2 regions of the Acinetobacter sp. ANC_7504 genome follow, and region 2 is predicted to be linked to the other one. Evidence: predicted binding sites of a transcription regulator. Region 2 holds the regulator's gene; the other holds the start of a gene.
The links. The regulator PhoB, encoded in region 2, activates phosphate uptake and scavenging genes when phosphate is short. The targets are predictions, from matches to a motif close to TGTCATNAANCTGTCATAA.
Positions count from the first base shown of each region.

Region 1: a site for PhoB is predicted at 6,034-6,052, ahead of AC1M9F_RS06075 (inorganic phosphate transporter). Genes of this name have one in related genera too.

Region 1 covers NZ_JBWYIZ010000003.1:197,904-215,108, forward strand. Annotated here, with positions in the region: gene nfuA (Fe-S biogenesis protein NfuA) at 1-475, opposite strand, end outside; gene AC1M9F_RS06060 (rhomboid family intramembrane serine protease) at 635-1,252, shown strand; gene AC1M9F_RS06065 (ABC transporter substrate-binding protein) at 1,409-2,362, shown strand; gene AC1M9F_RS06070 (hypothetical protein) at 2,522-4,063, shown strand; gene AC1M9F_RS06075 (inorganic phosphate transporter) at 4,138-5,760, opposite strand; gene metH (methionine synthase) at 6,219-9,905, shown strand; gene AC1M9F_RS06085 (DUF6602 domain-containing protein) at 9,950-11,266, opposite strand; partial or broken gene AC1M9F_RS06090 (endonuclease domain-containing protein) at 11,343-11,600, opposite strand; gene AC1M9F_RS06095 (hypothetical protein) at 11,779-12,156, shown strand; gene dhaK (dihydroxyacetone kinase subunit DhaK) at 12,427-14,157, shown strand; gene AC1M9F_RS06105 (cold shock domain-containing protein) at 14,230-14,523, opposite strand; gene AC1M9F_RS06110 (glutaminase) at 14,594-15,853, opposite strand; gene AC1M9F_RS06115 (GGDEF domain-containing protein) at 15,895-17,115, opposite strand.
Region 2 covers NZ_JBWYIZ010000002.1:62,980-80,184, reverse strand. Annotated here, with positions in the region: gene AC1M9F_RS04285 (LysR family transcriptional regulator) at 1-380, shown strand, start outside; gene AC1M9F_RS04280 (methionine aminotransferase) at 536-1,690, shown strand; gene AC1M9F_RS04275 (MATE family efflux transporter) at 1,804-3,171, shown strand; gene AC1M9F_RS04270 (SDR family NAD(P)-dependent oxidoreductase) at 3,222-4,067, opposite strand; gene AC1M9F_RS04265 (TetR/AcrR family transcriptional regulator) at 4,266-4,952, shown strand; gene phoB (phosphate regulon transcriptional regulator PhoB) at 5,181-5,891, shown strand; gene phoR (phosphate regulon sensor histidine kinase PhoR) at 5,902-7,263, shown strand; gene asd (archaetidylserine decarboxylase) at 7,304-8,152, opposite strand; gene AC1M9F_RS04245 (sulfurtransferase) at 8,149-8,997, opposite strand; gene pncB (nicotinate phosphoribosyltransferase) at 9,109-10,311, opposite strand; gene AC1M9F_RS04235 (ankyrin repeat domain-containing protein) at 10,425-10,928, opposite strand; gene AC1M9F_RS04230 (catalase) at 11,068-12,582, opposite strand; gene dtd (D-aminoacyl-tRNA deacylase) at 12,816-13,256, shown strand; gene AC1M9F_RS04220 (SCP-2 sterol transfer family protein) at 13,349-13,828, opposite strand; gene aciT (ciprofloxacin tolerance protein AciT) at 14,019-14,333, opposite strand; gene serB (phosphoserine phosphatase SerB) at 14,746-15,966, opposite strand; gene AC1M9F_RS04205 (hypothetical protein) at 16,044-17,205, shown strand, end outside.

The sequences.
Region 1 (17,205 bases), on a different contig from region 2:
AACCATGCTCAGCATCTTCAACCACTTCAACCAATGCACAGTTTCCACCATGCCCTGCTAAACCAGGGTTAATTTCTGACTGTAATACATAGGTTATACGTTCTTCAATCGATGCATCTGGACCTACACGTGGCACTTTCGAGTTAGGTGCACGGAAAGTCAACTGACCACCAAAGCGATCTTTGTTGTAATCAATCACTGCATCCAATAAGTATGGGATTGATGGTGTATCAATATATGCAGCAAATTTTGGATATTCTTGTTTATAGTCGGTTGGAACGACTTCATCTGGTGCACTATACGCCATGCAGCATTCAGCACGTGGTGTACCCGGATGTTCTACGAAAACACGTACCGCGATACCAGGAGTATTTTGCTTCTCTAAAAGTTCAAACAAATACTCTTGCGCAGTTGGTGTAATTAATAAATTTGGAATTTCTTCAGCAACTGCAGTGCTGGTGTTCTCAGTCGACATAACAATTTTTCCTCAAGCTGAAGACTCTATTTTAACTGAAGATCGGGGATAATATTTAAAATTCAACTAAATTTGTCAGAATTATTATATTAATAACAATTAAATTTAAAAAAATGGCATGATGAATAGAATTAAAGCAATTTATTCAATCTTATCCATATGCTTGATTTACCTTTTAATCATACTGTCACCATCGTTTTAATTACGGTTGCCATTTCACTGGTTGCATTTTCCAATCAAAATATTATGAATCGTTTGATTTTTTGGCCTCCAGCCATGCAGAAAGGTCAATACGATCGATTTATCACGCATGGTTTTATACATGCAGATGGAACACATCTACTGTTCAATATGATCACACTCTTTTTCTTTGGAAGTGTAATTGAGAGTTTTTATCGACAATACTTATATGAACTCGGATTTGTTCTGTTCTATTTAGGCGGTTTAATCGCGGCAATTATTCCAAGCTATTTAAAACATAAAAATGATCACCGCTGGGCAAGTCTAGGTGCCTCTGGAGCAGTATCAGCAGTCTTGTTTGCTTATATTTTATTTCAACCATGGAAACTGATATTTGTCTTCTTTATTCCAGTTCCAGCCATTATTTTTGCCGTGCTTTATGTTGCTTATAGTATTTGGTCAGGTAAACGTGGAAACAGTAACATCAACCACAGTGCACATTTATGGGGTGCAGCCTACGGTGTCGTGGTTACGATATTGATTGAACCTCAAATTATTCCACATTTCTTCAGCAAGTTGCTTCAACTACCGCTCTAATTCTTTGATCATTGCGGGGGCTTAAAACACTCCGCACAAATACCCTTAAATTCAAAGTTGATGCTGGTAAATAAATCAAAAACACAAATTCAACAATGATAATGATTATCATTTATATGTTCATGTTAAGCTTTTATCAAACCTCGAGGTATTGATATGACTTACATTAAACTTCCATTGGCACTCATTCTTTCATTCAGCGCCTTTGTTTCATATGCTCAACCTGTTCAATTCACTTATCAAGATCAAACTATTCAACTTCAAAATACGCCACAGAAGCTGGCTGTTTACGAACTATCCGCGTTGGATACACTGAATGCTTTAGGTATTCAAGCATCAATCGTACCCGAAACTACTTTTGTTGGTGCTTTGAAAAAATTTAATGACAAACAATATGTAAAAGCTGGATCTTTATTTGAACCCAACCAAACCTTATTAAAAGAACAAAAGCCAGATCTCATCATTGTCGGCGGGCGTTCTGCTGCAAAATTAAATGAGGTCAAAAAAATTGCACCTGCAATCAACCTCTGGCCTGATACTCAAAACTTCAATCAAGACCTGAAAAATCGCACACTTTTTTTAGCAAAAATGTTTAATAAGGAACAACTCGCACAATCTAAATTAGATCATGTCTATGCCCTTCAAGCACAACTTAAACAACTCACTAAAGGCAAATCCGGCCTGATGCTTTTTGCCATGGGTGATAATTTTATACCGCATGCAAAGAATGAAAGATTTGGATTTGCCTATGATATTTCTGGCTTAAAGTCAGTGGTGCCGTCTGCAGCACCTCAAGCCTCAAGTGCTCGACCTGCTCCAAACTCACCAGAAGCTCTTGCTGCCGCGCAACGCAATTTAGAGCATCTAGCACATGCAATAAAACAAAATCCTGATTTCATCATTGTGTTAGACCGTGGTGCTGTAAACACGCAAAACTATGCTGCGAAACAACATATTCAATCACATCCATTACTCAAGAATAGTCAAGCAGTCAAAGAGAATCGTGTCATCTTTGTTGATGCCGATGCCTGGTATTTAACGGGCGCTGGCTTAGATAACACTGCATTTATGTTAGAAGAATTGATCAATGGTATAAAAAATACTAAATAATTGATTTTGTTTATAAAGGAAGTCTTCGGCTTCCTTTTTTTAGAAATATCTCGTAATAATTCAATCAATATCTGGTAATTAATGCCACCTAGATCATTAATTTTGTCAGGATAATGTAGGCATCCGCGAATTTATTCATTTTTTTTTGAGATTTTTTGCATGTCTAATCAACCTGATGGTTTACAATTTTCCTCTAACACGTCCTCTAAACCCAGCAGTTCAAAATCAGGCCAACGCATCGTCAGTGCGGCATTACAACAGATTCAGCCAGAATACGCTGATGCAGTTATCAATGAAAAGAATTGGCGAAAATCCTATCCGATTCATTTTAAACGGTTGGTAGAATGTGGGCTCTCATCACCTGAAGCTGCGCTGCGCATCGCTCAAGATGGACTTCAACAAGCTTATGAAGAGTTTAGTTTTCAACGTGATCAACATACACATGCATTGAATGAAGTGATGAATCTTAAATCAAAAGATTTAAATACCTACACACTTCAAGGAAACTCTAATGCTGAGCCGCAATGGTTTGTACCTTATCAGGGTAAAAATTTAGAAGGTCAAGCCCTACTCGACCAAATTCAACTTTGGTTAGACCGAGGTATTATAGAAGCATCACATGCACAGGCACTACAAGCGTGTGTGCAGCATCCAGAGTGGTTTGACCTTTCGGATCGAACAATGGTGCTGTTTGGTGCAGCTTCTGAAGCAGGACCTTTACCTTGGCTGGCGAAATGGAAAGCCAATATCATGGCGCTTGATTTAAATCATGAGCGAGTATGGACAAAGATTTTGAATACTGTTCTGCAAGGCAATGCGACCTTATACGCTCCAAGTGTCGAATCAATAGATTCATCTGCATCTATACGTGAAGCTGCAGAGCGTTTAGGCGTTAACTTATTAACAGATACCCCTGAGATTGCACATTGGCTCACCCAGTTTGATCGAGACTTAGATCTTGCCGCGATTGCGTATTTAGATGGCGAAAAGCACGTTCGTGTTTCTATGGCGATGGATGCCATTATGCAACATGTCAGCCAACAAAAATCCAATACCAGTTTAATGTATATGTGTACGCCCACTGACGTCTACGCTGTACCACAGGAAGTTATTCAAGGTGGATTAGATAAGTTTAAATCACGCTCTAAACTTGAAAATATTCTGTCCAAGAGTATTTCGACTGTCTCTCGTGATTATTTTTTCAAACAAAATGAAGAACGCTTATTCCAATGTCATGATAAACAGTATGGGATCTGCGACTGTCTTGTGGTTGAACAAGGTCCAAATTATGCGTTGGCGAAAAGGATTCAACAATGGCGCGCTACGTTAGCACGGTCACAAGGTCAACGTGTCAGCATTAATATTGCTCCATCGACCACTACACATTCGGTAACCAAAAACCCATTATTAAAAGCTGCTTTCAATGGTGCCAATTTGTTTGATGTTGAAGCATTTGAACCCGCGACGACCAATGCGATTATGGCTGCGTTGTGGATTCATGATTTGAGAAACCCACAGTCGGTTGCCAATCCTGACATCGCCCTCAATCATCCATTAGACTTAATCATGCATGGTGCTAATCATGGTGGATTATGGCGTGTAGCATATCTCGCACGCACCGCCCTACCATTTGCCGCATTATATGGTTTTGCTGAGGAAAAACTCCCCTTGAAAAAACTTTGGTCTAAATTCCAAAAATAAGCGTCATAAACAATTGATCATAAAAAAAGCGCTGATTGTTCAGCGCTTTTTTAGTCTTTAAGTATTGAATTCAATCAGGTGAACTGAAGGAACAACCAGAATAAACCACCTGATAAACAGATTGTTGCTGGCAGTGTGAAAATCCACGCTGATAAGATTGTGCGAACCATTTGGAAGTTTAAGCCCGACTTATTCGCAACCATCGTACCTGCTACAGCAGAGTTTAAAACGTGTGTTGTTGACACTGGCATACCAAAGCCATCAGCAGCAGCAATCGTTGACATTGCAACTAACTCTGCAGACATCCCCTGACCATAAGTCATGTGTTGTTTACCAATACGCTCACCAACGGTAACAACAATACGTTTCCAGCCTACCATCGTCCCTAGACCTAATGCCAATGCAGTCGCAACTTTCACCCATGTTGGAATGTATTGAAGGAATGAATCTAAGTTATCACGGTAGTTGTCCACTGTTTTTTCTTGCGCTTCAGTCATGGCAGGTAAAGCTTCTGCTTTATCTAAACGCTTGAATGCAGTCGTGCTGAGGTACATATCATTACGGAATTCAGCCACTTGATCTTCAGGAACATCTTTAATGGATGTGTAGCTTCCTACTTTTTCACCTAAATGATCCGTTAAACTTGCCAAAGCTGGCACAACTTCAGGCGTGATTTCTTTGGTTTGGATATATGACGTGATAATTTCACGCGCTTTTTCATCTGGAATATCTTGGTGATTTGGATAAATCAAATCAGCAGTTTGAGCAGATAACTGACCAAACGTTTGGATATGTTGTTGATCTAGACTCTTGTTTAAAGAGTATGCCAATGGCACGATCCCGATCAGAATCAACATAATCAGACCCATACCTTTTTGACCATCATTTGAGCCGTGTGCAAAACTTACACCGGTACACGTGAAAATCAAAATGGCACGAATAAGTGGCGGCGGCGGTTTATTCCCTTCTGGTGGTTGGAATAATTCCACTTGTTTCTTAAAGATTTTTTTAACCAATAAGAACAATACAGCCGCAAATGCAAAACCGATTAATGGTGAGAATAAAAGTGCTTTACCCACTTTCATCACCTGTTCCATGTCTACACCTGACGCACCATTACCTGCGTTTAAGATGTAGTTCATGATGCCCACACCTAAAATCGAACCGATCAGTGTATGAGAGCTAGAAGCAGGGATACCGAGGAACCAAGTTCCTAAGTTCCATACGATTGCGGCAATCAACATGGCAAAGACCATGGCAAAACCAGCACCTGAACCGACGTTCATAATCAATTCAACAGGCAATAGCGCGATAATACCGTAGGCAACTGCACCACTTGCGACCATTACGCCAAGGAAGTTACAGAAGCCTGCCCACATTACAGCGACAGGTGCAGATAAAGCGTTGGTATAAATGACCGTTGCCACAGCATTGGCCGTGTCATGGAAACCGTTAACGAACTCGAAACCCAATGCGATAAACAATGCCGTGGCCAACATGATCACAGCATAAAGATTTAAAGCAGGCACATGAGATAAATCAGCAGCCAACTGAAAACCAATGTAAATCAAGGTTGAAACAATCAGTGTAAGGAACACTGGCATAAAGAATTTCGGCGTTGGCACGTGAACATTCGTCGACTGCATAGGCGTTGACGATTGTGCTGAATCTGAAACTGGAGTTTGATTAGAATTCATGCAAGCAGAGAAAGAGGATAAATATCCACTCTATTGTTCAATTTAATTATTACAATTATATGACAAAGAGCTGTCATATAAGTCATCCAAACGACACTTATTTAAGAAAATTAAACTTTAAAAACAACCAGTATTCAAAATTTATCAATAATAATCAGATAGTTAATACAAAAGCCTCGTCTTTAATCTTTATTTCAATCGGTAATTAAATAGATGAAATAAAGATGACATCACTGTCACATTTGTTACAACGGCAGTTATTATTACATTAGATTATGACAACATGATGAAATATAGACAGTTTCAGTTTTGATAGGTTGATCATCGTAGTCGATGGATGAAATTCATCCTTAATTTTTTGGGAATAGGTTCATAAATTTTTATTTATCAGAAAAGTGGACGTAACTCTGCTAAAATATTGCACCATTATTTGTGCAGATTTTTGTGAGAGTCATTTGATGTCTACCCTCGCCACCTTAAAAGCGCTTCTTGCCAAACGTATCCTGATTATTGATGGTGCAATGGGTACCATGATCCAACGCCACAAATTGGAAGAAGCTGATTACCGTGGTGAACGTTTTGAGGATTGGGCCTACGACCTTAAGGGTAATAACGACTTATTGGTTCTAACTCAGCCACAGATTATTCAAGGCATTCATGAAGCTTATCTTGAAGCTGGTGCAGATATTATTGAAACTAACTCGTTCAATGGAACCCGTGTTTCAATGTCTGACTACCATATGGAAGATTTGGTTCCTGAGATTAACCGTGAAGCAGCTCGAATTGCCAAAGAAGCATGTAAAAAATACTCAACACCTGAAAAACCACGTTTTGTCGCGGGCGTATTAGGACCAACGTCACGTACCACTTCAATTTCACCAAATGTAAATGATCCGGCATTCCGTAACATCACCTTTGATGAGTTAAAAGTTAACTACATTGAAGCGACTAAGGCATTGATTGAAGGTGGTGCAGACATCATCTTGATTGAAACGGTCTTCGATACCCTAAATGCCAAAGCTGCGATCTTTGCAGTGAAAGAAGTGTTTAAAGAAATTGGTTACGAACTGCCAATTATGATTTCGGGCACCATTACCGATGCATCTGGCCGTACACTCACAGGTCAAACCGCAGAAGCATTCTGGAACTCAATGCGCCATGCAGAGCCTTTATCGATTGGCTTTAACTGTGCACTGGGTGCAGATGCGATGCGTCCACACGTCAAAACCGTGTCTGACGTTGCGGATACTTTTGTTTCAGCGCATCCAAACGCAGGCTTACCAAATGCCTTCGGTGGTTATGATGAAACTCCTGAAGAAACTGCAGCATTTATTAAAGAATTTGCTGAAAGTGGCTTAATTAACATTACGGGTGGTTGTTGTGGTACGACGCCGGATCATATTCGTGCGATTGCGCAAGCGGTTGAAGGTATTGCACCGCGTCAAATCCCTGAAATTGAACCTGCATGTCGTTTAAGTGGTTTAGAGCCATTCAACATCACCAAAGATTCATTGTTTGTGAACGTCGGTGAACGTACCAACGTGACAGGTTCTAAAAAATTCTTACGCCTGATTAAAGAAGGTAACTTCACTGAAGCTTTAGATGTGGCACGTCAACAAGTTGAAGCCGGTGCGCAAATCATCGACATCAACATGGATGAAGGTATGCTCGATTCGCAAGAAGCGATGGTGCATTTCCTGAATCTGATCGCGTCTGAGCCTGATATTTCACGTGTGCCAATCATGCTGGATTCTTCTAAATGGGAGATCATTGAAGCAGGTTTGAAATGCGTCCAAGGTAAAGCGGTTGTAAACTCAATTTCCTTAAAAGAAGGTTATGACGAGTTTGTAGAACGTGCTCGCCTATGCCGTCAATACGGTGCGGCAGTGATTGTCATGGCGTTTGATGAAAACGGTCAGGCGGATACTGCTGAACGTAAAAAAGAAATCTGTAAGCGCTCTTATGATGTCTTAGTCAACGAAGTGGGTTTCCCATCTGAAGATATTATTTTTGACCCGAACGTGTTTGCGGTCGCAACAGGTATTGAAGAACACAACAACTACGGTGTGGACTTCATTGAAGCAACCGGTTGGATTAAACAAAACCTTCCAAACGCGATGGTGTCAGGCGGGATCTCAAACGTATCGTTCTCATTCCGTGGTAACGAACCTGTTCGTGAAGCGATCCATGCGGTGTTCTTATATCACGGCATTCAACAAGGTTTAACCATGGGGATCGTCAACGCAGGTCAGCTTGCGATTTATGATGACATTGATGCCGAATTAAAAGAAGCGGTTGAAGATGTGGTGTTAAACCGCAACCAAGGTGCAAGCGGTCAAGAAGCAACAGAAAAACTCCTTGCAGTGGCTGAAAAATACCGTGGTCAAGCAGGCGCGCAAAAAGCTGAAGAAAACCTTGAATGGCGTAATGAACCTGTTGAAAAACGTCTTGAATACGCGCTTGTAAAAGGTATTACGACTTATATTGATGAAGATACCGAAGAAGCACGTTTAAAATCAGCTCGTCCACTTGATGTGATCGAAGGTCCACTCATGGCAGGGATGAACGTGGTTGGCGACTTGTTCGGTGCCGGCAAAATGTTCCTACCTCAGGTGGTGAAATCTGCACGTGTGATGAAACAAGCCGTGGCTTGGTTGAACCCATTTATTGAAGCAGAAAAAACCCAAGGTGAAGCCAAAGGTAAAATCTTGCTTGCTACTGTTAAAGGCGACGTACACGACATCGGTAAAAACATCGTGGGTGTGGTACTTGGCTGTAACGGTTATGACATCGTTGACCTTGGCGTGATGGTACCTTGTGAGAAAATCTTACAAACTGCGATTGATGAAAAAGTTGACATCATCGGTTTATCAGGTTTGATCACACCGTCATTGGATGAAATGGTATTTGTTGCCAAAGAAATGCAACGTAAAGGTTTTAACATTCCACTCATGATTGGTGGTGCGACCACGTCTAAAGCACATACCGCTGTGAAGATTGCACCGCAATATCACAATGATGGTGTGTACTACACTGCCGATGCATCTCGTGCAGTCGGTGTTGCAACACAACTTTTATCTGCTGATATGAAGCCACAATTGGCAGCGGATTATGCGGCGGATTATGAAAAAATCCGTACGCGTCTTGCCAACAAACAACCGAAAGCAGCAAAACTTTCTTATGCTGAATCGGTTGAAAATGGCTTCAAAATTGACTTTGAAAAGCATGCGCCAGTAAAACCAAACTTCATTGGTTCTGAAACTTTCACCAACTATCCATTAGAAACTTTGGTTGAGTATTTTGACTGGACACCATTCTTTATTTCTTGGAGTTTGGCGGGTAAATTCCCGAAAATCCTTGAAGATGAAGTCGTCGGTGAAGCCGCACGTGATTTGTTTGAACAAGCACAAGCAATGCTCAAAGACATTATCGAAAATAAACGTTTCGATGCGCGCGCTACTTTTAGTCTTTACCCTGCCAACCGTGTTGCAGCGGATACTGTTGCGGTAACGGATGAAAATGGCAATGTGACGCATACCTTTGAGCATATTCGTCAGCAGTCTGACAAAGTCACAGGTAAAGCGAATTTCTCACTGGCTGACTTTGTAGCGCCGAAAGACGTGGCGCAAGATTATTTGGGTGGTTTCACTGTATCGATCTTTGGTGCGGAAGAACTTTCGCAAGAATACAAAGCCAAAGGTGATGACTATAACGCGATTATGGTTCAAGCCTTGGGTGACCGTTTTGCAGAAGCATTTGCTGAACACTTGCACCAACGTATTCGTAAAGAGTTCTGGGGCTACCAAGCGGATGAACAGCTTTCAAATGAAGAGTTGATCAAAGAGAAGTATGTGGGTATTCGTCCTGCACCGGGCTACCCTGCTTGTCCTGAACATTCTGAAAAAGCGCCGCTGTTTGATTGGTTAGGTACGACTGATAAGATCGGAACTTACTTAACCAGTAGCTTTGCAATGTGGCCACCTTCATCAGTCAGCGGTTTCTACTACGCCAACCCTGAAACAGAATACTTTAACGTGGGTAAAATCTCTGGCGATCAGTTGGAAGATTATGCGAAGCGTAAAGGTTGGACCTTGGATGAGGCAAAACGTTGGTTAGCGCCGAATTTGGATGATTCTGTGGTTTAATAATCTCGTAGTTTATAAAAGCCCCCCCTCACATGAGGGGGTTTTTACATATAGATATTCATATAATACGGTTTATATTCTATTTGATTTGATTGCAACCAATTTTGAAATCTAATTAAATCATTACTTATGAGATATTTTCCATCAACTTCAATGCATCTCCAACTAGAGATCACAGATACAAAATCATTTGTAACCCCCAAACAAGAATACGTTTGTAAAAGATAAATAAATTCATCTATCGAAAGACTCATTTCCTCAAGATCAGACTTAATGTTTTCAATTTCAACACCACCTTTAAATGTAATAAAATTGAATAAATCTGCTAATTCCTTTTTAATAATCTGAGGCTTAAATATCAAATCATTAGCTTTCGCTATGGATTTCAAGCGAGGATCATTTTTGTTAATAAATCTACCATCAGGTATATTCCCAAAAGTACTTACTATAAAAAATGGTAAAATATTCTCAGATATAAGGTCATCTTCAAAATCAAAACTAATATTTAGATGTAAACTAATTTTAGCCCACAATAACTCTAGAAAAATAATTGCAGAGTTCGCATTATATGAAGCTAAATAACTCCACCATTTTCCAACATTTTCTTCATATAAATCAGCCCAATAAGGCATTCCAATTGCTTTTAACATTCCTATTTGATTGTTAGTTATCAGCGTTGGAAAATCTAAAACCCTCACACCTCTTTGTGAGTTATGATCATCTATCATGTAGAAGGTTTCTTGAATAGCATTTCTTAAATCCCCTACACGGCTATAACCTTCATAAGAGTGAACTATGGTAAAAGGCATTAACATTTCAACTAATAAAGTACGTGCTATATATTGCTGCGCTTTATTTAGTCTCGCCAGCTCATCAATTGCTTCAATTCTGTAACCAATTAGATAACTTAAGTGCAAAGAAAATAAAGATAAATTTATACCTACATCATTTCTATTTATTTTATCATCTAAGTACTCATAAAATTCTGCTTTAATTTCACTTAAATGAGCTAAAGCATCTACCAATTGTTCCTTTGTTAAATTTTTTTTAACTTCAAATATAGCCAATACATTTGAAACATCATAGATATATTTATCTGTTAAACCATATTGAACTCCATCACCATGTACTAACATACAATCAATTTGCTGTGGTAATTGTTTTTTTCCAATTCTTATGAACCCTTTTACCACCTTCAAATCACACATATCGGGTAAAATATATTTTTTATTTAACCCTTGAATCGTGATTTCTTCATAGGCTTCACCCAATGTTGGCATGTGCGGCATATCAAAAGATTCAACCCTTTCCTTTTCATATTTAAAAAACTCTTCCAATAATTTAGCAATATCTCTAACCATTGGCTCTCCCCGCATATTGTCTCTAAATTTAATTGTATGAAATTTTGAATGATTATAATTGATTTAATAATTACATTGCCAAAACCTCATCTCGAATTCGATCTCCTTCTAGAACTTCAGCCTTATAGTGCTGACTACCATCATACTCAATCACTAAACAGACTGAAGGACAGTAAAAATCCACAATGTGATTCAAAATTGGTTTCTGCCGATAAAACTACAAACCTAAAATTTGCTTATGGCACAGTCGCGACCATAACAACTTTTCAGCATCAGTCATGTTATTGCGTAAATCACGTGAGGCTTGTTTTAAGTTTTTATTGTAGGGTTTCATTTTTTATTCTACTAATTTTTTATTAATCCCTCCCAACCTCCCTTTAATAAAGGGAGGAGCTAAAACAATTCTAGATGAGCAAACATTTTTGAAATATTTATTAATTGCTTAGATATTAATCACTATAAACATTGTAAATTAAGAAATAATATGTTAATCAAAGTAGTAAAGATAGGTTATGAGATTATATGAAATGAGGCGTTTAAAAAAAATTAAAAATGGGTTTTACACTCTAAAGCTTGAAGTACTTTCCAATCCCGACATCATCAGAGGGCTTGGAGCTTTCTGTGCTATAGCTATGCTGATCTTATTCTTTTTTACTGTACCTTCATTGCAAAACACGCTGATTGACGGTAGTTACTCTAGTCATGTTGATGTTATAAAAATTATCTTAAAAGTTGGAATTATTTCTGTGTACTTTTTACAAGGTATAATTTTAACCGTCCAACCAAAATTTCTAACATCCTGCGATATCACTCTATTAAGTAACTCCACTCACACATTCATTCAAAAAATTAAAAAACCGGTTCAAGTATTCAAGCTTTTCAGTCACTAAATTATTTTTTTGGGGGGGAGGGATAATATTATTCCGAGCCTCCCTAGATTTCTTGAATTTCAGCTCATCAACATTAATAATCACTCAAGTCAATACATCATATAGGAATATTTTATTCATCTAGGCTCAAGTGGATATAAATCAAAAATGCCCCTTTTCTAACCACCCAACCCCAAATCATCCGTTTTAACATTTTTAGATCAGCAAATATTTCAAGTTTAGTGAATAATTAATACTTATTAATGAAATTACCAAAAGTTTGATATTTCCATGAAAAAACTCATCAACCACCCTGAAAACTTGGTTGTCGACATGTGCAAAGGCTTTGTCCTTGCACACCCAGAACTCGCATTTACCGAGTCACACAAAATCATTTCAAAAAAAGAAAAACATAACAATGTTGCTCTCATCAGTGGTGGTGGTAGCGGGCACGAACCTGCACATGCGGGCTTTGTCGGTCAAGGCATGTTAGACGCTGCCGTATGTGGCGATGTCTTTGCATCACCTTCACAAATTCAGGTCTATAAAGCACTGCAACACGTCGCAACTGATAAAGGCGTGCTAATGATCATCAAAAACTATTCTGGCGATATGATGAATTTCCAGAATGGTGCAGCCTTAGCCGCTGAAGACGGAATTCAAGTCGACTTTGTGAAAGTTGCAGATGATATAGCGGTTAAAGACAGCCTCTATACCGTCGGTCGTCGTGGTGTCGCAGGCACAATCTTTGTTCATAAGATTGCAGGCGCAGCAGCATCTAAAGGCTTAGAATTAGGTGAAGTTAAAACAGTCGCTCAAAAAGCGGCTGACAATGTCATCAGTTTAGGTTTTGCCTATAGCTCATGTACAGTTCCTGCTAAAGGTACACCAACTTTTACCCTTGCCGATGATGAAATGGAATACGGCGTGGGTATCCATGGTGAACCGGGGATCCGTCGTGAAAAAATCTTGCCAGCAAAAGAACTGGCACAACGTATGGTCGATGATCTATTTTTAGATCGCCCAGACATGAAAGAAGTCGCAGTATTGATCAATGGCTTTGGCTCAACCCCAATGCAAGAACTGTATCTGTTTAATCATGATGTATGCGAATACCTTGCACATAAAGGCATCAAAATTTACCGTACTTTTGTCGGCAACTACATGACCAGTATCGACATGAATGGCGCATCCATTTCATTACTTGAATTGGATGATGAACTCAAAACATACTTAGATGCAGAAGCCAACACCCCTGCCTTTAAACTTGATGGTTCACCTGCTTTAGCCATTGAGTTTGCGATAAAAGATACGGCTACCCAACATCAAGGCAACAGCCAAGTTGAAACTGCAGCAGAACATGCTGAAATTCAAAATGAGCAATTCACCATTGAAAATATGCGCTATGTGGTCGATGTGATGGCAGCGTGTATTATTAAAAATGAAGTGCCATTTTGTGAGTTAGACGCGCACGCAGGTGACGGCGACTTCGGCATGAGTGTGGCTAAAGGCTTTAAACAACTCAAGAAAGAATGGCAAAGCTTGATCCAAGCACAGCAGATGGATGAATTCTTGCTCAATAGCTCCATGATCATTATGGAACATTGTGGCGGTGCTTCGGGTCCCATCTGGGGTTCTGCATTCCGCGCTGCAAGTAAAGCCATTCAAGGTAAAACCACGTTGAGCGTGGCAGATTTTGCCGATATGCTGCAAGCCGCAGTAAAAGGTATTCAAACCACAGGCGAACGTTCATTTGGACGTGGCGCTGTTGTCGGTGATAAAACGTTGATCGATGCTTTAGTGCCATGCGCAGATTCATGGTCAAACAACACCGACAAAAGCTTTAAGGAAAACTTTATCTTAGGTGCTCAAGCTGCTGTTCAAGGCGCACAATCGACCAAAGAGATTGTTGCACGTATGGGTCGTGCAGGTACTGTCGGGGATCGTAGCTTAGGCTATCCTGATGCAGGTGCATATGGTTTAGGCGTGATTTTTACCGATATTGCTGATCATCTAAAATAACATCTAAACATGACATAAATGATTGATTAGTTATGTAAAAAAGCCCTGATGATTCAGGGCTTTTTTTGCTTTTTATTTTTTAAAACTTGATAATAATGCGCTGGTAATCGCCTGATTATGTGATGCCACACGAGACTTCTTCGCTTTCGCTGACTGGTCAGCTACACGTTGAATTTTGACTGCTTTTAATTTACCTTGATTTTCAACAACCTGAAATTTGACTCGGTCATTGCGTTTTGGCTCACCTTCATCTGCAGGAAAGTCAGAAATGTGGAAAAAAATATCCTCACCTGCACCACCAATAAAACCAAAACCTTTATCGGCATGATAAATTTTAATTTTTCCTTGCTGGACTTCAGACTTCATAACATTCCCAAAAAACGGTATACAATTTTCAATATTATACACGCATCTTAAAGTGCATCATCTTTGCTGATCACTTTAAATAATCATGCAAGTGCTGTTGGACAATGACGCGTTTGAGTCCTTTACTTTGTTGTTCCGATAACAATGATTCCGCATCTAAAACCACCACTTTGTGACCATCATCCTGTAGACGTTTCACACCTTCAAATAACATTCGAGCACCGACATCATGGATTAAAGTCAGATGTGTAAGATCAAGCACTACTTTATTTTTACCTACAGGCTCATTCTGTAACTCACGCAAGAACATTTCAGTCTCTGTAAATTGCAAGACACCACGTAGCTCATACACCACCATGCCATCATCATACTCACGGCGACTTTGGATAATGGTTTGTGCTGAAGGGGTTCCCTCCATTAAATGTAATCCCATATCACTTGATAGACGTTCAAAGATTTCCACACCTCGAACACTGTTGCCATGGCTGTCTAATTTAGGCGAAAAAACCGCAATTCCGACCTGACCTGGTAAGACACCAATGATCCCCCCTGCCACACCACTTTTGGCAGGAATACCTACGGTGGTCAACCAGTCTCCAGCTGCATCGTACATACCACACGTCATCATGACGCTAAGTACCTGACGACATACCTGACGATCTAAAATACATTTTCCCGTAACAGGGTCTTTTCCGCCATTCGCCAAAACACTGCCCATTCGCGCTAAATCTTTCACGGTGACTTTAATCGCACACTGTTGAATATAACCATGAACAATATGCTCTGGGTCTTCTTCTAGCACGCCGACGGTACGCAACATATATCCAATCGAAAGATTACGAAATGCTGTTTTGAGTTCAGATTGATAGACTTGCTCATCAAAGGTTAATTCACGCCCACACAGTTCACTCAAGAAACGTCGTAAATGTTCTGCACGAGAAACAGTCTTTTTATGAGGTAATAAAGAATGTGTCGTAATCGCACCCGAGTTAATCATTGGGTTCTTGGGAATCGATCGTTCTTTTTCTAATGAGATTTGATTAAATGCTTCCCCCGACGGCTCAACGCCAACTTTTTCTAATACTTTAGCTAAACCATGTTCTTGAATCGCTAATGCATAAGCAAATGGTTTAGACATTGATTGAATCGTGAACTCAACTTCATCATCCCCTGAAGAATAAATCGTACCATCAATGGTTGAAATTGCTAAAGCGATACGATTTGGATTGGCAGCTGCCAGTTCTGGAATATAGTCAGCCAATGCTCCTTCGGTATTCGCATGACATTGGTCCAATACATGGGCAAGATAATCAGGTACAGGTGTCTTCATTTTTATTCTCTTGGTGATCAATGGAGACCCAAAATAAGATCTCAAATGTTAAATTCAGCTGTCGATATCGTGTCACATCTGACTTGATTACGACCATTCTGCTTTGCAAGATATAGTGCTTTATCCGCTGCACTATAAATCCTTTGCTTTACTTCGTCTGTGTATAGATGTGGTAAATTTTGTGACATCGCCACGCCAAAGCTTGCGGTCACTTGAATAAAAGTCGCTGGGCTAATCTCAATTTTTTCACTTTCGATCGTTCGACGGCAGCGTTCTGCGATGATTAATGCTTCGTCGATATCACCATCTTTAAGTACTAGAACAAACTCTTCACCACCGAGTCGTCCCACTATATCCTCTTCTCGTGTTTGCTGTTTTAAAATGAGAGCAATACGTTTAAGTACAAGATCACCAACATCATGACCATAATTGTCATTAATCTGCTTGAAGAAATCGAGATCTAAGATGATGAAAGCAAAGCTGCGATTTTGTTGAATTAACTTACTAATAAACTGATTGATGTAACGACGGTTATAGAGGTTGGTTAACGCATCTTTCTGACTTAGTATTTCAATCTTACGCTCACGTCGTCTCCACTGCGACAAGATCAACTCAAAAAAAACTGCTGAGCACAACAGTATGGGTAAATATAGTACCGCCATACTTTTCAGCCAAAAAGGATTGGCATACAAATTAGATTGATTCAGTGCATCACTAAATAATGGTGCATAAGTCAGTTGACCATTGGCCGTCAGTACTGCCAACCACACGATAATACAAGCAATAATAAAAGAGACGCTATAGATGATGCGCTGTTCATATAACACAAAACCAATTAATACAATATTGACCGTTCCCGCCATCACCGCAGGACTATAAATCCCAACCGTGTATCCTGAAAAAATGACAATCAATCCATAAAATAAGGGGATTAAATAGCCCAAGATTCGGCGAGCAGTAGCATTTTTACGAAGCACTAAAGCGATCGTCAGAAAACACGTGGTCAAAATCACTTGTAAACATGTGGTCAATGTCCGATGAGGATAATATTCTGAATCTAACCAAATTTGATATTCTGAATGGAAAGTTAGGTAGTACCACAACCAATGACCGATGAGCATCAACAGCCCAAATATAAGTAACAGAATCCCTTTATTAAAGTTGGACCAGTTAATAATAGAACGATCAGATTCTAACAAGACATATTTGATAGCTTGCAATAAACTGCGCTGTTGTTGTACTTCATTCTCTCGAGTCATCATTTAATTGTATTATCAAATATTCATATTTATTTTATTAAAATTTGGATGTATTCAGCGATCATGTCAATGCGCTTTAAGCATTAAAAAGAC
Region 2 (17,205 bases):
ATATTGTGGCAGTCCAAGCATCTCACCACCCTAAAACCAAAGAATTGTTAATTTCTAAATCACGCCCTTATTTTTCAAAAAAATTACACCAATTGGATGAACTCAAAGATATTTTGAAGAAACATTCCAAAATAGAATTAGAGCATTTTTACTTATGTTTAGAAGGCTGCTTGGCTGGCTTAGGAAAGACGATCATTTCTATCTACATGATTGAAAAAGAATTAGAGCTCAAGTCTGTAAATAAAATAACACCAATTCTTCAGGATGGTTCTGCCTATTATCTACTGTCCCATACTAGATTTATTGAAGATCCTCGGAAGATTATTTTTTTAAATTGGTTAAAAAATGAAATGAAGCAAAGTCAGATCAATCATTTTTAACATGAGATCACATAGATCATCTAAGGTTTTAAACTTAATTGAAGATCATTAGAATCTTATGAAAATTAAAACGAATATGTCGCAGATATTTGTATTTAGTGCAGGCATTTCAACTGCTAAACTACGAAGAAACGGGCTAAATATTACTATCCAGCATGATTAAAATTGAATCTAAATTACCAGACTTAGGTGTCACTATTTTTAGCGTGATGTCAGCACTCGCCCAAAAGTTGAACGCATTAAATCTTTCTCAAGGTTTTCCTGATTTTCCACCTCCTCCTGAATTAATTGCAGCTTTAGCTCAAGCCACACAACAAGGCTATAACCAATATCCACCTGGTGACGGTCTGCTGAGTTTAAGACAAAAAATTGCAGCCCAATTCTGCCAACGAGACCAAGTCGATTTAGACCCGATCAGCGAAATCACCATTACACCTGGTGCAACGACTGCAATTTTGTGTGCGATTCAAGCTGTTGTAAATGCTGGAGATGAAGTAATTATTTTCGATCCTGCTTATGATAGTTATGCACCTGCAGTGAAACTCGCTGGGGCGCAAGCGATCCATATCAACTTGGTACATCCAGACTTCCATGTTGACTGGAATGTGGTGAAAGATCGAATAAATGAACGAACGCGATTAATCATTGTAAATACACCACATAATCCCTCAGGTGCAATTTGGTCCAAGCAAGATTGGCAACAACTGATCGAGTTGATTCAGGATAAAAACATTTGTGTACTTTCTGACGAGGTCTATGAACATTTAGTATTTGATGGTCAACAACATTATTCTGCGCTTAGTTTTCCTGAACTTCGAGATCGTAGTTTTGTGATTGGTTCATTCGGAAAAACGTTTCATGTTACTGGTTGGAAAACTGGATATTGCGTTGCACCTCAGGCACTGATGAAAGTATTTCGTCAAATTTATCAATTTGCCAATTTCTGTGGTGTCCATCCGATTCAAGTCGCGCTTAATCAATTCATCGAACAACATCCTGAACATATTTTAGATCTCCCCAATTTTTATCAAGCTAAACGTGACTTATTCATCCATGGAATTCAGCATTCAAAATTTCAATATCTGCCGTCACCAGGAACTTATTTTCAAAACTTAGATTTCCGTACACTAAGACCTGAGCTCACAGATATAGAAATGTGCCAATATCTTGCAGAACAACACAAACTGGTAGCGATTCCTATATCAGTGTTTTATCAACAGCCACCTCAAGATCTGAAGCTCATTCGAGTCTGTTTTGCAAAACAAAAAGAAACCTTGCATCTTGCAGGAGAAATTTTAACGAAGGTTTAATCACAATAACGAAAAGAGATGCAACGGATTACTTTATTACTAAAGCAATTTGAATGATAAGGTGCTAAGGTCAATCCGTTGATATAGAAAACAATAATGGATAAGACTTATATATGGCGAGAACCTTACGGCCGATTGATGAACCTGGTTTCTGGAAAGTTTTTTTAGTTTTTTTAGTTCCGCTGATTGCAACCAATATCCTGCAAAATTTATCAGGCACAATTAATACGATCTTCGTCGGGCAAATGATGGGCGTCCAAGCAATTGCTGCTGTTTCAGTCTTCTTCCCTATTTTGTTCTGTCTCTTGGCTTTTGTAATTGGGCTTTCGGCTGGCTCGACGGTATTGGTTGGTCAAGCGTGGGGAGCACAAAATTTAGAAAAAGTTCGAGCAGTTGTCGGCTCTACTATTTTTATGACATTGATCGGCGGGACGATTATTGCCATTTTAGGTGTTCTATCTGCACGCCACATTCTTGAGGCCTTGGGCACAGACCCAAGTGTCATGCATTTATCTTTGCCTTATGTTCAATGGATGTTAGCAGGTAGCCCACTCCTCTTTATCTATATTATTTATACCTCTATCTTACGTGGTGTCGGTGATAGCATTACACCTCTCATCGCTTTGGGAATGACCAGTCTAATCGGGCTCTTTATTACTCCTGTTCTCATCGCTGGATATTTTGGATTTCCTCAATTGGGTATCATTGCACCCGCCATCGCTACGATTGTGGGTTATCTGGCCGTGCTTATTTTTCTGTACGTTTATTTAAATAAAAAAAATCATCCATTACGTCCAGATTTAGCAATGTGTAAACATGTACGCCACAATCCTGAACTAAGCAAGATTATTCTCAGGCTTGGCGTTCCTACTGGAATTCAAATGGTCACGACTTCTGTGGCAGGTTTAGTCATTGTCGGCTTGGTCAATCGCTATGGTTCAGAAGCAACAGCTGCTTATGGCGCAGTCAATCAGGTTTTGAACTATATCCAATTCCCTGCTCTGTCTATCGCAATTGCCGCTTCTATTTTTGGGGCTCAAGCGATTGGTGCAGGTAAAGCGGATTCTTTATCACGTGTAACTAAAACAGCACTGGGCATGAATTTTGTCTTTACAGGCGGGCTCGTAATCTTGGCTTATTTGTTCTCAAAATATCTCATGGCATTATTTATTACAGATGATAAAGTTGTGATACTCGGGCAACAATTATTGTTTATTGTGCTGTGGTCAATTTTATTTTTTGGCGCGAGTGCTATTTTCGCCTCAATTATGCGTGCAAGTGGCACTGTGACTATGCCAATGATCATCAATATTGTAGCCATACTCTGTATTGAACTCCCAGCAGCTTATCTATTTAGCGCATGGTGGGGGCTGGCGGGAATCTGGTACGCTTATGCTTTGGCTTTCGTTTGCTTATGTGTGATGCAAGGTTTGTATTATCAATTTGTTTGGAAAAAGAAAACTGTTCAAGTACTGATTTAAATTAAAATCAAGAAAATAAAAAACCCGCATGACGCGGGTTTTTTTAACGATTATTTAGAATCGAAACGTTTACTCATTTTAGTCGCAAATGCAGTCACTTTTTGATAGCCCGTTGGCATCACACGTTGCATTAAATCAATCACTTTCGCATCGTTACCAATCAGTAAACGACGGCGATCTTTTTGCACTGCTTCTAGAATTTGACGCGCTGCTTCTTCAGGTGGACAACGTAATAATTTATCAAATGTCTGTGCAGATTTCTGTGGATTCATGCCCAAAGATTTTAAACTGTCATTCATTTTTGCAGCTTTCGCAATATTGGTACGAATGCCGCCTGGATGTACGCAAAGCGCGCTCACACCCACATTTTCAATATCTAGCTCTTGACGAAGAGATTCAGTGAAACCACGTACAGCAAATTTAGTTGCATTATAAGCAGACTGAGTTGGTTGCGCAGTTAAACCGAATAGACTTGAAATGTTGATAATGTGTCCATCACCTGTTTTCTTAATATATGGTAAGAATTCTTTGGTGCCGTACACGACACCCCAGAAGTTAATGTTAACAATCCATTCCAACTCTTCGTATGTTGCGCCTTCAACGGTCGAACCCAATGCCACCCCAGCATTGTTGAAAATCATGTTCACTGAACCATGATTCTGTACAGTTTCAGCCGCCCATGCTTTAACTTCGTCACGATTCGCAACATCTACTTTCTTGGTTGTGACTCGTACATTTGCATTCTTCGTCAGTTCAACTGTTTCTGCTAAGCCCTTTTCATTTACGTCACTTAAGGACAAATGACAACCTTGCTTAGCCAGTAACACTGCAAGTTGTTGACCAATACCAGAACCTGCACCTGTGATTGCAGCCACTTTGTTTTTAAAATTTTTCATTGTGAATCCTTTTTTTGATTTTTATGCACCACAGCGTTGATCTGGGTCATTCATGTTCACTATAATTTTGACAATTATTATTGTCAATGTAACTATCGACCATTTTTATTGTTACTATAGGCCAATTTAGTATCTTTAGCTGATCAGTACTCTATACTGACCGCAGCATAACACTTTTATAAAAAGACTCGAATTGCTATGAACCCAGAGAACCTCACTCCATCAGAACACGAGCAAGCGATTGAAAAGCCTCCCGCAAAAGAGCGTCAATTTAAAGGGATGTCCTTAACTGAACGCAAACAAGCACGCCGTGAGAAACTTATTGAAGCGGGTATTGAAGCATATGGAACTCATGGTTTTTTCTCAGTAACCGTTAAAGATATTTGTACACAAGCGAAATTAACTGAACGTTACTTTTATGAATCTTTTAAGAAAAGTGAAAACTTATTCCAAACGATCTTTTTAGAACTGATTGAGAAGCTTCAACAAACATTAATGCAAGCTATTATGAAAGCCTCTCCTGAGCCTCTAAACATGATTGATGGAGGTCTAAATGCGTTCTTTAGTTTTTTAGAAGATGATCCGCGTACCGCTCGGATTATTTATATTGATGCAATGCTCGTCCAAGAACTTCATAATCATGCAACCATTCAAGAAACAATGGGCCGTTTCGACCGAATGATTCATGCCTTTGTCACATTAATGATGCCACATACCCATCTCACTGAAAAAGAGATCTCCTTGATTGCAACTGGTCTAAATGGCTATGTCACTCAAGTTGCTGTTCGCTGGGTAGTAGGTGGTTTTAAACTTCCACGTGCTGAGGTCGTTCAGGCATGTAAAACCGTTTTTCTCGCCCTATTGAATGATCTAATGAAAAAGTAGCATCAAATTAAGATGAAGAAATTGTGACAAATCGTAAGTAAATTTAAGATATTGATTTAATTTCAGATTAATAAATATCAATGAGACAAAATATCAGCCTAATTGTCACAAAACATTGCTATATTTAACTTCGATTTCCATCTTGCAATGATACTGTCATAATTAATCTTTGTAATAAGCCTGTCATAAATATAAAACGGTTCACCGTTCATCATAGGATATTGCGTTGTGAAAGATGACTACATTTTAATTGTCGACGACGAGCTCCCAATTCGGGAAATGATCCATACTTCTTTAGATATGGCAGGCTTTCAATGCTTGGAAGCAGAAGATGCGAAACAAGCACATCAAATGATTGTTGATCAACGTCCAGCGCTTATCCTACTCGACTGGATGTTACCGGGTGGCGTGAGTGGCGTAGATTTGTGTCGTCGCCTTAAGCGTGATGAAACACTTTCAGAAATTCCAGTCATTATGTTGACTGCGCGTGGCGAAGAAGACCATAAAGTTCAAGGTCTTGATGCTGGAGCAGATGACTATATGACAAAACCATTTTCAACACGTGAGTTGGTATCCCGTATTAAAGCGGTGTTAAGACGTGCAAATGCGTTAAATGGCGAAAAAACCATTGATGCAAATGGCTTAATTCTTGACCCAGTAAGCCAACGTGTCAGCTATAATCAAAATATTCTTGATATGGGGCCAACAGAATATCGTCTATTGGCATTCTTTATGACTCATCCAGAACGTGCCTATACCCGTGCTCAATTACTTGATCAGGTATGGGGTGGAAATGTGTATATTGAAGACAGAACCATCGACGTCCATATCCGTCGCTTACGTAAGGTGCTCGAACCTTATGGTGCAGACCGTTATGTTCAAACTGTGCGTGGTACTGGCTATCGTTTTTCAACACGAGCTGATGTTGCTTTAGGTTAATTTAGATTTTATGTACGAACCCTACCCCGTCCCAGAATTGGCACGTGAACATCAAAAGTTTCTATATAGCAGTTTATGGACTTTTGCCAAGCAAGACTTACGTTTACTGGTATTTCTACTGATTATTGCGGGCTGTATCGGGTTAGGGATTGGCTATCTTTGGATATGCTTAGGCATTGCCTGTCTCATATTTTTTGGTATCCAATTACGCTCATTATATTTAGTCAATGATTGGATTTCGAATCGTCCTTACGATGTACCACCAAATTTAAATGGAATCTGGGGGGCATTACTGTTCAATGTATATCGGGCTCAACGCCAAGAACGTATTGTTCAGTCTGAAATGGTTGGACTGATCGATCGAACTCAATCTTCTCTCGTGGCTTTATCAGAAGCGATTATTCTTACGGATGATTCCCATCAAATCGAATGGTGGAATCCTGCTGCGGAAAAGTTATTTGGCATTCAAGCTGTTGATCGTGGCCGCAACCTGCTCACGATTATTCGCCAGCCAGATTTTATTGAATATTTTCATAATACCCATCAAGCACCAGATGGTGTAAAAATTAAATTGGTGAACCATGATAATAAGTACGCGCAAATCAAACTGACTCGCTTTGGCAATGAAAGTCGCCTCTTAGTTGCGCACGACATTACGCGTATGAAAAATCTCGAGCAAATGCGTTCAGATTTTGTTGACAATATTTCACATGAATTAAGAACACCACTCACAGTGTTAAGTGGGTATATCGAAACATTCACAGATCAAGAAGATATCAATCCGCGTTGGAAACGTGCCTTTGAACAAATGCAATCGCAAACTAAACGCATGAATGCATTGGTCAATGATCTTTTGCTTTTGTCTCGTTTAGAAAATGAAAAACAAATTGCGAAAAATCAAATTATCGAAATGCCAAGTTTAATGAACCATCTGTTTGATGATGCGCAAGCTTACAATATTGATTATGGTCATACACTTAACCTTGATATAGACAGCCACTGTGACTTAATTGGTTCAGATATGGAATTGGCGAGTGCATTTAGCAACTTAATTACCAATGCCATAAAGTACACCCCGAAAGGTGGCACCATCACCATCGGCTGGCATGATGATGGAGAACGTGGCTATTTTTCTGTTCAGGATACTGGTATTGGAATTGATCCAAAACACTTACCGCGTTTAACTGAGCGTTTTTATCGTGTGGATAGTGCACGCAGTCGTCAAACAGGTGGTACTGGTTTAGGCCTTGCCATCGTTAAGCACGTACTTATGCAACATGGCGCACATATTGAAATCGAGTCGAAAGAAAACGAAGGCTCTACATTTATTGCCGTGTTTCCCAAAGAACGCTTGTATAAAATGCACGAATAAAAAAAGCGCCTTAGGCGCTTTTCTTATTCAAAAGATATACTCAAATAAGATGACCCAACGCTTCACCCATTACTACAGTTGAGTTCGCCTTAAATGCTTGGTCCCATTGCATTTTATCTTTCTCAAACAAAACTACAGCCGTTGAACCCAAATAAAAACGTCCGAGCTCATCACCTTTTTCAAGTTTCATCGCATGATGGTTCAGCTCTAAGCGACCTGTTGGTTTTACTTTACCTGTCGCAACAGTTTCAATTCCAGCAACAATCATTGCGCCAACTAAAACAACAGCCATACGACCAATATCAGTATCAAATAAACATACCATTCGTTCATTACGTGCAAACAAACCCGGAATATTTTCAGCTGTAGTTTGGTTGACTGAAAATAATTCACCTGGAATATATAAAGTTTCAGTCAATGTACCAGAATAAGGCATATGCACACGATGATAATCACGCGGTGATAAGTACACTGTTGCAAATTCACCATTTTTGAATGGTGCTGCCAATTGAGGATCACCAATTAACTTTTCAACTGAAAAGCTTTGACCTTTTGCCTGAAAAATATCGCCCTCATTGATTTTACCCAATTGTGAAATTGCACCGTCTGCAGGTGACACGACACTTTTAGGATTAGGATCAATTGAACGAACGCCTGTTTTCAAAGAGCGAGTGAAAAACTCATTAAAGGATTTAAATTTCAAGGCATTTTGTTGCTCAGCAATTGACATATCAATGCCATATTTTGCTTTAAATGCTTGAATGACAACATTCTTTAATACTGGGTTTTCACTAGCTGCGACTTTACCCACCAAACGGCTGAGTTTTTGTTGCGGGACGATTTGCTGCGCTTGAATAAATAGTTTCTTTTTTAAATTTGTCAGACTCACTCAGGTGACTCTCCAGTAATGATTGGACTGTCGAGGCGGTTGCCCCACTCGCTCCACGCACCATCATAAGCTTGGATATCCCAACCCAGTAATCGACCAATAATGTAAGCTAAACCTGAACGGTGATGAGACTGACAATATACGACGACTGGCTGATCAAATTGAAACCCCAATTGTTCTAAACGTTGTTGCGTGCGTTCTAAGGGGTGCAATTTTAAATGATTTTGACGATTAAGTGCAGTACTCCACTCAAAATGTCTAGCCGTTGGAATATGTCCACCACGACGTGCTGCGAGACGTTGCCCGGTATACTCTTCAGCCGTCCGGCAGTCCCATACTTGGCAAGTTTTATTTTCAATTTTTTTTATTAAATTTGAATAATCAATACGGTGTTGATCAACATTGGATGTCTCCACTTCAAAAAGACATGTGATTGGCTGAACCTCTTCAACTTCTGAAGACGTAGGATAGTTGGCGCCTAACCATGCATGAATACCACCATTTAATAAACTGGTGTTATAAAAACCCATACAGTGTAGATTCCAGATCAGTCTACCAGCCCATGCCCCACCTTCATCATCATAGACCACGACATGATGCTCAGGTGATATGTTTAATATCTGGACTAGCTGCTGAAGCCCTTCATCATCAGGCAATAAACCCGTAGCTTGTTCCTCTTGGCGCACTAAAAATTTTGGCTTCAGATGTATAGCATGCGGAATATGTAATTGCTCATAGACCGAACTTCGGGTCAAATCAACAATACGTAACTTTTCACTTCCTAAATGAGGAACAAGTTGTTCTGCTTCAATGAGCAGACCGAAATCAAAAGCGTTAGTGGTCATATTTATTGAATAGTTCTATTGGCCTTGTTCAAATCTTAGCACAAGACTTTTTCAAAATTATTCTGATTTTTTGCATGGTATTAGCAAAAAATCAGAAAAGGGAAATTATGATTAAGGAGACTCAACATCAAATACCTGACGCAAATATGCGAGGAAGGTATCATTATCAGTCATCGTTTTTCCTGGACTATCAGAGAGTTTAGCTACCGATTGACCATTGCATTCGACTAACTTTAAAACAATATTCAAAGCAGTTTGCCCCATATCATTGGTGAGGTTAGTACCAATCCCGAAACTGACTTGGAAACGATCTTTAAAATATTGATGCAAATCCCATGCCTTCTCTAAGTTTAGACCATCACTGAAAGTGAGCATTTTAGTTTTGCTGTCAATTTTTAATTTTTTATAATGTGCGTAGGCTTTATCGCCCCACTCATATGGATCACCACTGTCATGTCGTAGACCATCAAACAATTTGGCAAAATACAAATCAAAGTCTCTTAGGAATGCATCCATACCAACAACATCTGTCAGTGCAATGCCTAAATCTCCGCGATATTCCTGCACCCAAGTTTCAAGTGCAGCTTTTTGGAAATCACGTAAGCGAACATCAAGTGCTTGGAAAGCTTGTAAAAATTCATGCGCCATCGTACCAATGGGTGTAATACCCAACTGCTTTGCCAATAAAACATTACTTGTGCCACGAAAAATATGTGGTGCAGCCTTATTAAACTCTTCCACCACATGTTTCTGCCAGTCAAAACTATAGCGACGGCGTGTTCCAAAATCGGAAACAAGAAATGGTGGATCATTCGGTTGTTGACTACTTTCATAGTGTTTCAACAATTCAATTTTAGCTTTAAGACGGCGCTCTCCTTCTGCCAATACCTGCTCATCGCGAATACGACGAAAATAGAGTTCATTGACGATTGCAAGCACGAAAATTTCAAACATCATTGCTTGAACCATAGGTCCTTCGATACGAATATCTAAACGACCTTGATCATCGATACTGGCTTTAATAAAGCGGCGCTTAAGTTGGAATAATTCTAAATAGTCTACAAAATCACTTTTAATAAAGCGTAAACTTCTTAAATATTGTAATTCATCTTCTTTAAATTTGAGCTGACACAGTAAATCTAACTGTTCGTTCAGTTCCTCTAATATATCCACGAGTGGATAGGCTGTATCTTCAAGGTTACGACAACGAAATTGATAGACACTATCCGTTTGAGGAAATTGATGTAATACCACTTGTAACATCGTGAATTTATACAAGTCAGTATCAAGTAAGGATTGAATAATGGCAGACATATTATTTTTCAGTTTTTAGCAACTTATTGCATTAAAGCACATTTTGTTGCGATTCATAGCTCGTTTTAGTAATTGTCGAAGATTATTCGACTAATTACTAAAACTTAAACTGATTATTTTTTTGCATTGTCTTGACTATATGACTCAGTCAAAGCTTTCAATGCTTTATCTTGCCCAATAACTTTTGCGAATTCTTCTGTGGTCTTGTGTCCTGTCTGTTTCGCTTGAGCATCACAATCGACCTGGCGTAATTGTTTGGCAATCGACCATTCAAGCTTAAAGATAGCACCCATCAAAGCTGTATTACCCTTATTATCACGAGCACAGCGGTCTGCGCCGTTTTCCAATAGAGTCGTTACAATATCTTGATGACCATAGTAGGTCGCCATCATTAATGGTGTAAAACCAGCATGGTTTTTAATATTGACTGGAAAACCATGTTTCAAAAATTCATGAATAACTTCTTTGTTTCCTGTTTTCGCTGCTGCAAAAAATAAGTCAATCACTTCTTTCTGATCTGATTGTTGTGAGCTACTGACAGACGTCGTTTGAGCGTGAAGCATTACTGAACTTAAACTCAGTAAAGCGATTAATAAACTATATAAAATATTTTTCATTCTTCCCTCACCTGAGTTTAAATTCGATAACGAATGCCTGTAAAACTCCCCTAGGGTTGCAGGAAAGGAATTGAGTTTTACAGGACTTTTTTGAGGTGACACCTTAGACCCTAATCACCAATTCAAGGACTAATCTTGATTAGTCTTTTAAAGCTGCCGCTTTCGCTTTAACAGTCGCTAAGTTACCGTTTACAGCTTTAGTCATACGTGTGCCGTAATCCGCATCTGCTTTATAGAAATAAGACAACATGATGTGTTTAGTTTCTGAATCTTTTACGTTACCAAGATCAGCTGCTAAGTTCATAATGAGGTCAGATTTCTCTTTAGCAGAGTATGAACGGTATAAATCACCCGCTTGCTTAAAGTTTTGCTCTTTCACACCACGTTGCTGAACTGTGCCAGAAAGTGGAGTTTCAACAGCACGTGCTTTAGGAGTCGATGGTTTTGGCTCCATACGGCTTGGTTCATAGTTCACATTAGATGAAGTTGCACCAACATTCATATAACCGTCTTGGTTATTGTTGTTCACATTTACCAATGGACGGTTTACTGGAATTTGCTGGTGATTTGCACCCAAACGGTACATTTGTGTATCAGAGTAAGAGAATATACGACCTTGTAACAGACGGTCTTCTGATGGCTCGATACCTGGTACTAAGTTACCCGGAGCCATTGCCACTTGTTCCGTTTCTTGGAAGAAGTTTTTAGGCATACGGTTAAGCGTTAACGTACCTACTTTAGTTTCTGGAACTAAATCTGTAGGCCAGATTTTAGTTGGATCTAATGGATCAAAATCAAAGCTGTTTAAATCTTTAGGATCTAACACTTGGATATAAAGATCCCATTTCGGGAAGTTACCCGCGTTGATGTTCTTATAAAGATCATTCGTTAAGTGGTTGAAGTCTTTACCTTGTAATTCAGCAGCTTCTTTAACGTTTAGACCTTTAACACCTTGCTTAGAACGGAAGTTAAATTTAACGTATTTATATTCGCCTTTGTCGTTGTACAATTTGAATGCATGTACACCGAAACCGTCTTGTTCACGGTAGCTCGTAGGAACACCTTGGTTACCATATACATAAGTCAACATATTTGTTGCCCATGGCTGGCTAGACAAGAAGTCAAATACGCGATTAGCGTCTTGAACGTTGTCAATTGGGCTTGGTTTCATTGCGTGGATGAAGTCTGGGAACTTAATCGCATCACGAATGAAGAATACAGGCGTTTGGTTACCTACTAAATCCCAGTTACCTTCTTGAGTATAAAACTTAATTGCGAAGCCATGTGGGTCACGTAAAGTTTCTGGAGAATGCTTACCATGAATTACTGTAGAGAAGCGTAAGAATACTGGAGTTTTCGTACCTGCTTTGAAAAGTGAAGCAATAGTAAGATCTGATAAATCTTTAGTTGCAACGAATTCACCATAAGCTCCCGTACCACGTGCGTGTACAACACGCTCAGGGATACGCTCACGACCGAAACGTTGAAGTTTTTGAATCAACTGTACATCTTGTAATAATACAGAACCATTTGGACCTGCAGTGATTGAATTTTGGTTATCACCCACTGGTGCGCCGTTATCTTTTGTTAATGGTGCAGCTGATGCTGCTGTCGCAGTTGCAAGCATTGCAACCAACATTGAACGCTTAAACATCGTTTTCTCTCTCAAATTTACCTTTCCTGCAGGCGTAAATTACCTTCTTTAATAAAATTGGTAAAAAGGTTAATTTTTATCATTTCAATCGCTTTATTAGATCAAAGGTATATACTCAGATTAATTATTTTTTTATCAATAACTTATGAGGATAGATGACGACTTTATCCCTTTTCTTTTTTCCAATTTGATACAATTCATTTGAATTAAAAAACATCAAACTTGGTTGAATTATGCGTGCTTTACTCCAACGCGTCCTTGAAGCGAAAGTCGTTGTGGATGGTAAGATTACTGGTCAAATCGAAAAAGGGATTTTAGTTTTTATTGGTATTGGCAAAGAAGATAACTTTGAAAAAGGTAAGAAGCTCATCGATAAGATTTTAAAATACCGTTTTTTTGATGATGACCAAGGAAAAATGGGTTGGAATCTTAGCCAAGCCGGAGGCGGGTTATTATTAGTCTCGCAATTTACCCTGATGGCACAAACCCAAAAAGGTTTGCGTCCTGACTTCGGCCCTGCAATGCCACCTCTCGAAGCAAAAGAACTGTATGAACAGTTAGTTGAATACGCAAAATCTCAGTTTGAACATGTACAAACAGGAATCTTTGCAGCGGATATGAAAGTGCATCTCATCAATGATGGTCCGGTAACCTTCAATCTTGAAGTTGAATGACTAGAAAAGCCCTCTGATGAGGGCTTTTTCTCTTGCATTTAAATACTCATTTCTAGAATCAAAACGAGAAAAGTCCGTATGTAGGTGATGTATTACTTACCTGTCTTTTCTTTAATAAATTGACGAGCAAATTGTATTTTTTCTTTTACAGGTTTAGGAATTTTTGGTGGAATTAATTTAGCAACTTGGTTAAACCATACCAATAAGCTGAAATCACCTTCCATTTTAATACTGCCATTTTGCATACCCGTCATGAATGCAGTTGGATCACCTTTCATCAGGGTTTTAACACCTTGCTCGCTATCAGCAAACTGAAGTACGAAATCTGCTTTCTCTGCATCACCTGAAACAGAATCAATCTGACCATTGTTGACTAAAATCTGACGTGCAACACCTAGATCTGTACCAATTTGAATACGGAACTGACGATCATGAATTAACTCAATAAATTTTGGACTCGTACGTGACAATTGTTTCATACGCAATGCCAAACCTAACACCAAAAGGTCTAGTGGATCTGTGCTTGCATCAACGATAGGTAATTTCACAACAGGTATTGAAGATAGTTTCATGACAATTTAAGTCCGTTTTTTTAATATCAAAAATAATTGATTCATCCTAGCATATCTTATAAGTAAGGAAATGCAGCTTTGTTTAACAAAACGTATAGGCAAAAAAAAGGTATATCATTTTGATACACCTTTAAATATAAAATTGTTACTACGCAGTTTTGGTCTACATCTCATCTGTCATGCGCAGGATTTAATCGTCCTCATATACAGGAGTATGTTCAATATAACGACGATTTTCTAAAGCCTTTTGCGCACGACTATCTTCGCGAAGTAAGAAAGCCGTTAAAGCCACCATGGCTAAGCTAATCGCTGTTAAATAACTATATGCCAAGGACATGTCAAAGACGTGTTGAACACTATAACGAATACCTTCAAGTAAACCCCAGAAGACCATACCCGCCAACATAAACCCTAGCCAATGACGATAAGGTGAAAAGAATACGGCCGCCAATGCTACAGCGATCAGAGCAAATCCGAGTATCGTTGCAAAAGTTAAAGTGACCATAAAAATCTCCGTCAAAATTTAGATGTTTCAAATACTGCCTAATGGTGTTTCACAACAAATTAAATAACGCTTCACTTTCTTCAATGGTCTTGTTGGCGTCTATGAAAGCATTATGGTGAGTTTTTTTCAGAAAAAAAGACCTGATGCTTTTGTAAGCGACACATATTGTCGCAACATTCTTTTGTCATTACATTTTTTAAGATTAGACATTTTTCATAGAGTCAGAATCAGTCAAACTTGGCGTGTCATTACAAAAAAATACCTCGTAATTTTTTGTCAAAACATCTTTTTTTCGATGATGATCATCTGTTTTTTCGTCTGAACTTAACTGATTAAAATTTGTCTAAGAATGATTTACTTAGATAAAAAAAAGCGACCATTTGGTCGCCTTTTTAATAAGCTTTTTTTGATTTTAAGCTCGACTTAAATCTTTATCATGTACACCTAACAGGTACAGAACACCATCCAAACCAACACTTGAGATGGCTTGATTTGCATTTTGACGCACCAATGGTTTAGCACGGAATGCAACGCCCAAGCCCGCTATAGAGAGCATTGGCAAATCATTCGCACCATCACCTACTGCAATCGTTTGCTCAAGTGAAATGCCCATTTCATCCGCAATTTGGCCTAATAAAAATGCTTTACGAGCGCCATCCACAATATGCCCTTTAACTTCGCCAGTGACCTGCCCATCTTGAACATCCAAGATATTGGCATGAACTTCATCAATCCCAAGTTTTGCTTGTAAATATTCAGCGAAGTATTGGAAGCCACCAGATAAAATAGCCGTACGATAACCCAAAGATTTCAGGGTTGAAATAAGACGTTCTGCACCTTCAGTAATCGTTAAACGTTCTGCAATATTAGGCAATACAGAAGCATCCATACCTTTCAGTAGCGCCACACGCGCACGGAAACTGCTCTGAAAGTCCAGCTCACCTTGCATAGCACGCTCAGTAATTTCTGCGACTTGTGCACCGACACCTGCTTCAATTGCAAGCTCATCAATCACTTCTTGTTCGATCAACGTTGAATCCATATCAAAGCAAACTAAACGACGATTACGACGGTACGGCGTGTCTTCTTGTACTGCAACATCGACACTAAGGTCATTTGATAAACTTAAACATGCCGCTCGCATCGTTGCAGCATCTAACATCTGACCGCTCAAACCAAATTGCACACAAGCACGTTTTGGTTCATTTTCAAAATGATTCAACGTTGGGCGACCAGACAAACGAGTGACTGTTTCAATATTAAACCCTTGACTTGAAACAATATTAGTCACTGCTTGCAAATGTGCTGCAGTAAGTTCAGGTGCCAATGCCGTCACGATATATCGTGTACGTCCACCCTCTTTCACCCATTGCTCATAATCTTCTGAATCGATCGGTTTAAAGCGCACAGTAAGACCAATATCGTGTGCTAAAATCAGAATATCTTTCATGGCCAAAGCCGTTGCTGTCTGGTCTTCGGAAGCAACCACGATGCCGAGAGTCAATTGGTTATGGATAACTGCTTGTCCTACATCTAAAATTTGCAAAGAATGTACGGACAACACCTGCATCAATCGAGTAAACTGATTCGGTTGGTCAGGTCCTAAAAATGAAATAAGAATGATTTCTCGCATGAATTGACTCGGGTCTGAGCTACGAATATTGTAAGAATCATAATCGAAATTGAATTAATTTTCTTTGGAAGTTTACGTTGAATGCGCCTAGACAAGGGCTATTTGCTAGCCTGCTGATTGTAAGTTTTGCCTTGCATACCTTTTTATTGGTTATTGCAACGACACATCAATTAAATGAAAACCGTGCAAGCCAAGGTTTGCTAATGACGACTCAACTGGTCGCAGATAGCTTAACTGAACTTGAACCTGCCAATACTGTATCTCTTGCATTATTAGCCAACCGCTATGCAACGAATCCAAGTGTTGCATATATACGTATTCTTGGCACAGGAGATCAAGTTCTCGCGACTGCAGGCTTGTCTAAGACGCGTCAGGGTGAAATCTTCGTTCGAGATGCACTACAAAATGAAAAGAAAATTGGCAGTGTGGAAATCACATTGGTTAAACCAAGTATCGGTGAAATATTAAGAACACAATGGCTGGCGATCCTCTCGTCACTCTTTATTCATGGCTTATTATGGTTGGCTTATCGTGCCATTGCTCGCCCTACGCGTAGCGAATATCTTGCGAGATTAAATAATGAGTCCCGTTTACGTCATGAGATCAAGCTGCTCACTGAAGCATTAGAACTGGAAAAGAGTCAGCCTAAACAACCTCATACGCCAGAGCAAAATAAAGAACAAGCTGCAATTACGCCAAAAGTACCGACTCTGCAGTTAGATCAGGATGCTTTATCACTGAATATCCAATTTTATGATCCGAAACAATTAATTAATACGGTCAACAAATCTGTCTCTTTACCTTATTTTAATTTATGTCAAATTTTCTTAAATAAGAGCATCGAACTGTGTACAGCGCATTATCATTTGAATGTTGATGATATCGTTGTGAATCGTAGTTTTGATCAACAAGGCGCTGTCATCAGTATTTCTTCACTCAAGAATAACTCGATTGCTTGCATCTTAATGATTGGTTCGGTGTTTCAATTATTGTCAGAAGTACTCTATAAACGTTACCGTGAGGATAAACGGTTCGTATTGCAAACACGTTGTGCTGTAACCGCACCAGTGGAGGCAATGCAACTCGATTCAGTACAAGCGGCGGAAAGACTCACACATCACCTGATTGCGAAAGAAATGGCGCTATATTTGACCCACGATCAGTTAAAGCATATTGGTGAATGCTACCAATTGGTTCCGATGCCGAATCCAACCAGTGTGTTAACACGTCACGCTTTCA